Regions from separate parts of the Pseudomonas sp. TE6288 genome, predicted to be linked through region 1. Evidence: riboswitches for the same ligand, from Rfam matches in the RefSeq annotation. Region 1 holds a riboswitch; the other holds the start of a gene.
What was found. A riboswitch is a leader RNA that binds a small molecule or an ion and turns the genes downstream of it on or off. The one in region 1 is predicted to bind cobalamin.
Positions count from the first base shown of each region.

Region 1 (3,632 bases):
GACACCATAGCGCCAGTAACCGACACCGCCATGCAGCGACACCAGGATCACCTTGGCATGGCGCAGCACCTGGTCGACATACAGGTCGACCGAGGCATGGTTCTGCACCTGCATCGGGTTGGCCAGGCGCACGCTGGGGAAATCCGCCGGCAACTGCTCGGCGGTTTCGGCAAGCAGCGCCAGGTGTGAATCACCGCTGCAGAGGATCACCAGTTCGGCGGGGGTCTGGCCGAGGTCGGCGATGCTGTCGTCCGGCACAAAGCCGCCGGGCTGGGTCCGCAGCAGGTGCATGGGTCAGGCGCCCAGGGCCTGGCGCAGGCGCGCTTCCAGCTGGGTCGCGTCCAGGTCCTGGCCGATCAGCACCAGGCGGGTGATCCGTGGCTCCTCGCTGCGCCATGCACGGTCGAAATGCTTGTCGAAGCGGGTGCCCACGCCCTGGATCAGCAGGCGCATCGGCTTGCCGGGAATGGCGGCGAAGCCCTTGGCGCGCAGGATGCCGAACTCGGTAACCAGTTGCGTCAAGGCATCGAGCAGCAGGCTTTCGTCAGCCTCGGGCAGGTCGATGGAGATCGAGTCGAAGGCGTCGTGGTCATGGTCGTCATGGTCATCGCCGTCGTGATGGCTGTCGTGGTGGGTGCGGCGGCCGTCGATATGCGCCTCGGACTCGGCGCCCACGCCCAGCAGCACCTCCAGTGGCAGGCGGCCGCTGCTGGCCTCGATCACCTTGACCGCCGGCGGCAGTTCCTCGGCCACTTCGGCACGGACCTTGGCCAGGCCCTCGGCATCGATCAGGTCGGCCTTGTTCAGTACCACCAGGTCGGCGCTGGCCAGTTGGTCGGCGAACAGTTCGTGCAGCGGCGACTCATGGTCGAGATTAGGGTCGAGCTTGCGCTGGGCATCGACCTGGTCCGGGTAGGCGGCAAAGGTACCGGCGGCCACGGCCGGGCTGTCGACCACGGTGATCACCGCGTCGACCGTGCAGGCGTTGCGGATTTCCGGCCACTGGAAGGCCTGTACCAGCGGCTTGGGCAAGGCCAGGCCGCTGGTTTCGATAAGGATATGGTCGAGGTCGCCGCGGCGCGCCACCAGCTCGCGCATCACCGGGAAGAACTCCTCCTGCACGGTGCAGCACAGGCAGCCATTGGCCAACTCGTAGACGCGGCCATTGGCCTCTTCCTCGGAGCAGCCGATGCTGCATTGCTTGAGGATCTCGCCATCGATGCCCAGCTCGCCGAACTCGTTGACGATCACCGCGATGCGGCGGCCCTGGGCGTTGTCGAGCATATGGCGCAGCAAGGTGGTCTTGCCCGAGCCGAGGAAGCCGGTAACGATGGTGACGGGGAGCTTGGCCAGTGTTTTCATGTCGCGATGCCCTTGGCAGCAATGGCGCGGGCATGCAGGACGACAGCCACGGCCCGTGTCGGCCTGGCTGTTTCGCCACCGGATCACCCCGCCCGGTTGAAAGTCGAAAACGTTGCGAGGCAGGTCTCCTGGCTTGCACCGCCGGCCATCAAAGCCGGTGGGATGGCGCCTTCCCGCGCGTGCGCAGTGGCTGTGCCGAACCCTTCAGTGCCTACAGTTGCGGGGGCAGCCGCGGCTTGTACCGCGTTCCCGTCTTAGCCCGGGCCAGCGCCCGGGAACCTCGAACCGGCAAGGCTACGCAGTGCCTGCCTGGCGGTCAACCGCCGCGGCGATTGACGCAGGCCCGGCCCCGTGATTTGCTAGCGCATTGCGTTCAGGTGCCCCCAACGGGGGTGAAACGGGAAACCGGTGCGTCGCGCCTCCTTGAAGAGGGCGACAAGGCCGGTGCTGCCCCCGCAACGGTAAGCGAGAGAAGCGTCCAGACCACTGTGCCCATCGTGCGGCATGGGAAGGTGGCGCTTGATCGATGGAGCCCCGCTCCACCTCGCCAGCCCGGAGACCGGCCTGACATGCTTGCAGAACACCCCGCGGTGGGCGGGCGCTGTCGTATCACCTGGGCCAGCCGTGCCCGGGGGCGTCGCGCCTGCCCGTTGCCACAACAAAAGCAGCAGAGGAACGCGTCATGCCCATCACCCACGCCAAACCCAGTATCGCCACCCCCGTCAGTCTCAGCCAGCGCCTGATCGTCGCGGTCGGCGCCAGCCTGCTGGGCCTGTGCCTGGTGTACTTCGCCGGTTTCTCGCACATCGAGGCGGTGCACAACGCCGCCCACGACACCCGCCACAGCGCCGCCTTCCCTTGCCACTGAGTACACCCGCATGATCACGCGCATCGCCCGTACCGCGGGTTTCAGCGGCCTGCTCGCCGCCCTGCTGCTGACCCTCCTGCAAAGCTTCTGGGTCGCCCCGTTGATTCTCCAGGCGGAAACCTATGAAACCGCCGCCCCCGCCGCTGAACATCATGAACATGGCGAGGCCGCCGCGCCTCATGAGCACAGCGCCGAGGCCTGGGCACCCGAAGATGGCTGGCAGCGTATCCTGTCCACCACCGGCGGCAACCTGGTGGTCGCCGTCGGCTTCGCCCTGATCCTCGCCGCCCTGTACAGCCTGCGCGCCCCAGGCCGGGTGGCCACTGGTGCGCTTTGGGGCCTGGCGGGCTTCGCCGTGTTCTGCCTGGCGCCGACCCTGGGCCTGCCACCGGAACTGCCTGGCACCGCCGCCGCCGACCTTGGCCAGCGCCAGACCTGGTGGATCGGCACCGCCGCCGCCACCGCCGCCGGCCTCGCGCTACTGGTGTTCGCCCAGCACTGGCTGTTCAAGGTGCTCGGCGTCGCCCTGCTGGTGATCCCGCACCTGATCGGCGCGCCACAGCCAGCGGTTCATGAAAGCCTGGCCCCCGAGGCGCTGGAGACCCAGTTCAAGATCGCTTCGTGGCTGACCAACGCCGCGTTCTGGGTGGCCCTGGGCCTGCTCAGCGCCTGGTTGTTCCGCCGCTCCAGCCAGCACTGATGGGCGACCTTGCTCCCCAGCCGGCGTTGTATGCCGGCTTTGGTTGCCGCCGTGGCTGCCCGGTCGAAACGCTCGCGGTGCTGCTGCGCCAGACCCTGACCAACCACGCCCTGCCCCTGTCGGCGCTGAAGGCAATCGCCAGCATCGAACCCAAGGCGCGCGAGCCCGGCCTGCTGGCACTGGCCGAGCGGCTCGGGTTGCCGTTCATCTGCTTCGACAGCAGCCACTTGTCGACCTACGAAGCGCTGCTCAGTCAGCGCTCGACAACGGTGTACGCCCAGACCGGCTGCTGGGGCGTCGCCGAAAGCGCAGCCCTGGCCCTGGCCGGCCGTACCGGCGTTGCGCCGCGCCTGCATGTGCCAAGGCAAAGGCTCGGCGGCGCTACCCTGGCCCTGGCCATCGGCGGATAATCCGCCTCTTTACCTGCAAGGAACCTCCATGACGGTCTATTTCATCGGTGCCGGCCCCGGCGATCCCGAGCTGATCACGGTCAAGGGCCAGCGCCTTGTCCGACAGTGCCCGGTAATCATCTACGCAGGCTCGCTGGTACCTGCTGCAGTGCTCGAGGGGCATCAGGCGCACACCGTCATCAACAGCGCCGAGCTGCACCTGGAGCAGATCATCGAGGCCATGCGCCAGGCCCATGCCAACGGCCAGGACGTGGCCCGCGTGCACAGCGGCGACCCTAGCCTGTACGGCGCC
Region 1 covers NZ_JBSSEW010000017.1:101,380-105,011, reverse strand. Annotated here, with positions in the region: gene cobN (cobaltochelatase subunit CobN) at 1-291, opposite strand, end outside; gene cobW (cobalamin biosynthesis protein CobW) at 295-1,362, opposite strand; cobalamin riboswitch at 1,464-1,660, opposite strand; cobalamin riboswitch at 1,722-1,944, shown strand; gene ACVWY1_RS19090 (CbtB domain-containing protein) at 2,045-2,230, shown strand; gene ACVWY1_RS19085 (CbtA family protein) at 2,241-2,930, shown strand; gene ACVWY1_RS19080 (cobalamin biosynthesis protein) at 2,930-3,340, shown strand; gene cobM (precorrin-4 C(11)-methyltransferase) at 3,369-3,632, shown strand, end outside.

Region 2 (3,632 bases), on a different contig from region 1:
AGGCATAAGGGAAGTACCAGGCGATCGCACAGGCGGTGTGCTTCTGCAGGTCATCGACCAGGTCCTGCAGCTCCTCGGGGCTGGCGTGCTGGCCGGCCTTCCACGGGGTGACGAACAACGCCCCGGCCTTGAGCTGGCTGGCGTAGGCGATCGCCTTGGCCTGGATGGCGCTTTCCTGCAGCGCCGACGCCAGGTCGAGACGGGCAATGCGTGGCCAGCGCTGGCTGGTGTGCAGGTGGATCGATTCCTCGGCGCTGCTGATGGCCAGGTCGCCACGGGCTTCGCGTTCGCCTTCGTCGCGCTGCTTCTTGCTCGTGTACTGCTGCAGCGCCACCAGCTCGGCCTGCCAGGCGGCGGCTGCGAGCAGCCCGGCATTGGCGGCTGCACCGTGCCAGTAAGGGGCTTCGTTGTCGCCCTGGAACTGGTTGAAGCGGTCGATGCAGTCGACCCAGCGTTCCAGGGCCGAGCGTAGGAATTCCAGGCGCGGGTTATTGATGATCAGGCCTTGCATGCTGCGCTCCTTGTATTTGTGATCGAGGTCAGCCGAAATGGTGGCTATGTGATATCACTGCTTTCAGTGTGGCACAAGCTGGCGGATCGGCCATTGATCCAGGCCAGATCGGTCCTCGTTCGATTGACGCTCCCGGTGCAACCCTCTAACCTTCGCGGCGTGTTTCAGGTGCCCGGCGAACCGAGGTTCGGCAGGGTGAAACTGGGAAGCCGGTGGGCGCCAGCAGGCGCGAATCCGGCGCTGCCCCCGCAACGGTAGGTGAGTAGAAGGCGGCGCATGGCCACTGGGTACAGGTATCCGGGAAGGCGCGTCGTCCGGGCATGGCCCGCTCACGAGCCCGGAGACCGGCCTGTCACTGCCAACGGCATCACGGAGGGTGATGTGCGGTGCGATGTGGCCTGGGGCCACGGCCCCTGCGCGTTCTCCGTCTGCCCGCCTTTTCCCTGTCGCCAACCGGCGACAGCCTGCGGAGACCCCTGATGAGCGAATCCACCGAACGCGACGAACGTCACCTGGCGCGCATGCTGCGCAAGAAGGCGATCATCGACGAGCGCATCGCCAATTCCCCCAACGAATGCGGCCTGCTGCTGGTACTGACCGGCAATGGCAAGGGCAAGAGCAGCTCGGCTTTCGGCATGCTCGCCCGGGCCCTGGGCCATGGCATGCAGTGCGGCGTGGTGCAGTTCATCAAGGGCCGCAACAGCACCGGTGAAGAGCTGTTCTTCCGCCGCTTCCCCGAGCAGGTGCGCTATCACGTGATGGGCGAGGGCTTCACCTGGGAGACCCAGGACCGCCAGCGCGACATCGCCGCTGCCGAAGCGGCCTGGGCGGTATCGCGCCAGTTGCTGCAGGATCCGTCGATCCAGTTCGTGGTGCTCGATGAGCTGAACATCGCCCTCAAGCATGGCTACCTCGACCTCGACCAGGTGCTATCGGACATCCAGGCCCGCCCACCGATGCAGCATGTGATCGTCACCGGCCGCGCGGCCAAGCCCGAAATGATCGAACTGGCCGACACCGTCACCGAGATGGGCATGCTCAAGCACGCCTTCCAGGCCGGTATCCGCGCACAGAAGGGCGTCGAGCTGTGAGTGACTCGCGCCAATGCCCTGCCGTGCTGATCGCTGCCCCGGCCTCGGGCCAGGGCAAGACCACGGTCACCGCCGCCCTGGCCCGCCTGCACCGCAACCTCGGGCGCAAGGTGCGGGTGTTCAAGTGCGGGCCTGACTTTCTCGACCCGATGATCCTCGAGCGCGCCAGCGGTGCGCCGGTCTACCAGCTGGACTTGTGGATGATCGGTGCCGAGGAGAGTCGTCGCCTGCTGTGGGAAGCAGCGGGCGAGGCCGACCTGATCCTGATCGAAGGCGTGATGGGGCTGTTCGACGGCACGCCGTCGAGCGCCGACCTGGCCCGCCATTTCGGCGTGCCGGTGCTGGCGGTGATCGATGGCACGGCCATGGCCCAGACCTTCGGCGCCCTGGCCCTGGGCCTGGCGCGCTACCAGCCCGACCTGCCGTTCGCCGGAGTGCTGGCCAACCGGGTTGGCAGCCTGCGCCATGCGCAGTTGCTCGAAGGCAGTCTCACCGAAGGCCTGCGCTGGTACGGCGGCTTGTCCCGCGAGCGTGGCATCGAGCTGCCCAGCCGCCACCTGGGCCTGGTCCAGGCCAGTGAACTCAACGACCTGGACGCGCGCCTGGATGCCGCCGCCGAAGCGCTCGGTGCCAGCTGCGATGCCGCATTGCCGCCACCGGTCGGTTTTGCCCGGCCTGAGCCGCTGGGCGTAACCACGCCGCTTGCCGGGGTGCGCATCGGGGTGGCCCACGACGAAGCCTTCGCCTTCACCTATGGCGCTAACCTGGACCTGCTGCGCAGCCTCGGCGCGCAGCTCGAATTCTTCTCGCCGTTGCATGATCGGGAGTTGCCTGATGTAGACAGCCTGTACCTGCCAGGCGGCTACCCGGAGTTGCACCATCAGGCCCTGGCCGCCAACGCTCCCATGCTGGGGGCGATCCGTGGCCATCACGCCGAGGGCAAGCCGCTGCTGGCCGAATGTGGCGGCATGCTCTACCTGCTCGACGCACTGACCGATGTGGCCGGTGTGCGTGCATCGCTGGCAGGCCTGCTGCCGGGCGAGGCAACCATGCAGAAGCGCCTGGCGGCCCTGGCCCTGCAGGCCGTCGAGTTGCCCGAAGGCACCCTGCGCGGCCACACCTATCACCATTCGCTGACCAGCACCGAGCTGGAACCGATTGCCCGTGGCCTGAGCCCCAATGGCGGACGCGGCAACGAGGCGGTCTACCGCCTGGGGCGGCTGACCGCTTCCTACGTGCATTTCTATTTTCCGTCCAACCCCGATGCGGCGGCGGCGCTGTTGCGACCATGAGCGAACACGCGTACAGCGCCGTTGAGCGCGCGGCGATCTACCGGGCCATCGGCGAGCGCCGCGACATGCGCCATTTTGCCGGCGGCGAGGTGGCGCCCGAGTTGCTGGGGCGTCTGCTGGCCGCCGCTCACCAGGCCCCCAGCGTGGGCCTGATGCAGCCCTGGCGCTTCATTCGTATCAGCCAGCGTGAGTTGCGCGAACGTATCCAGGCTTTGGTGGAGGAGGAGCGGGTGCGCACCGCCGAAGCCCTGGGCGAACGCTCCGATGAGTTCATGAAGCTCAAGGTCGAAGGCATCAACGACTGCGCCGAGGTGCTGGTGGCAGCGCTGATGGACAAGCGCGAGGCGCATGTCTTCGGCCGCCGCACCCTGCCGGAGATGGACCTGGCTTCGCTGGCCTGCGCCATCCAGAACCTGTGGCTGGCGGCGCGGGCCGAAGGGCTGGGCATGGGCTGGGTGTCGCTGTTCGAACCCCGGGCCCTGGCCGAGCTGCTCGGTATGCCCGCAGGCGCAAAGCCCATGGCGGTGCTGTGCCTGGGGCCGGTGACCGAATTCTACCCGGCGCCGATGCTGGTGCTCGAAGACTGGGCCGAGCAACGGCCGTTGAGTGACATGCTGTACGAGAACCATTGGGGAGAATGCCCATGAGCGTGGCCTTGCTGACCGTGGCCGGCGTGGCCTTGGATGCACTGCTGGGTGAGCCGCGGCGGCGCCATCCGCTGGTGGGCTTCGGCAACCT
Region 2 covers NZ_JBSSEW010000019.1:102,948-106,579, reverse strand. Annotated here, with positions in the region: gene ACVWY1_RS20395 (hypothetical protein) at 1-511, opposite strand, end outside; cobalamin riboswitch at 661-878, shown strand; gene cobO (cob(I)yrinic acid a,c-diamide adenosyltransferase) at 991-1,602, shown strand; gene ACVWY1_RS20385 (cobyrinate a,c-diamide synthase) at 1,599-2,894, shown strand; gene bluB (5,6-dimethylbenzimidazole synthase) at 2,891-3,541, shown strand; gene cbiB (adenosylcobinamide-phosphate synthase CbiB) at 3,538-3,632, shown strand, end outside.
Region 2: it holds a riboswitch for cobalamin, as region 1 does, so the genes downstream of both, cobO (cob(I)yrinic acid a,c-diamide adenosyltransferase) here and ACVWY1_RS19090 (CbtB domain-containing protein) in region 1, are expected to answer to the same signal.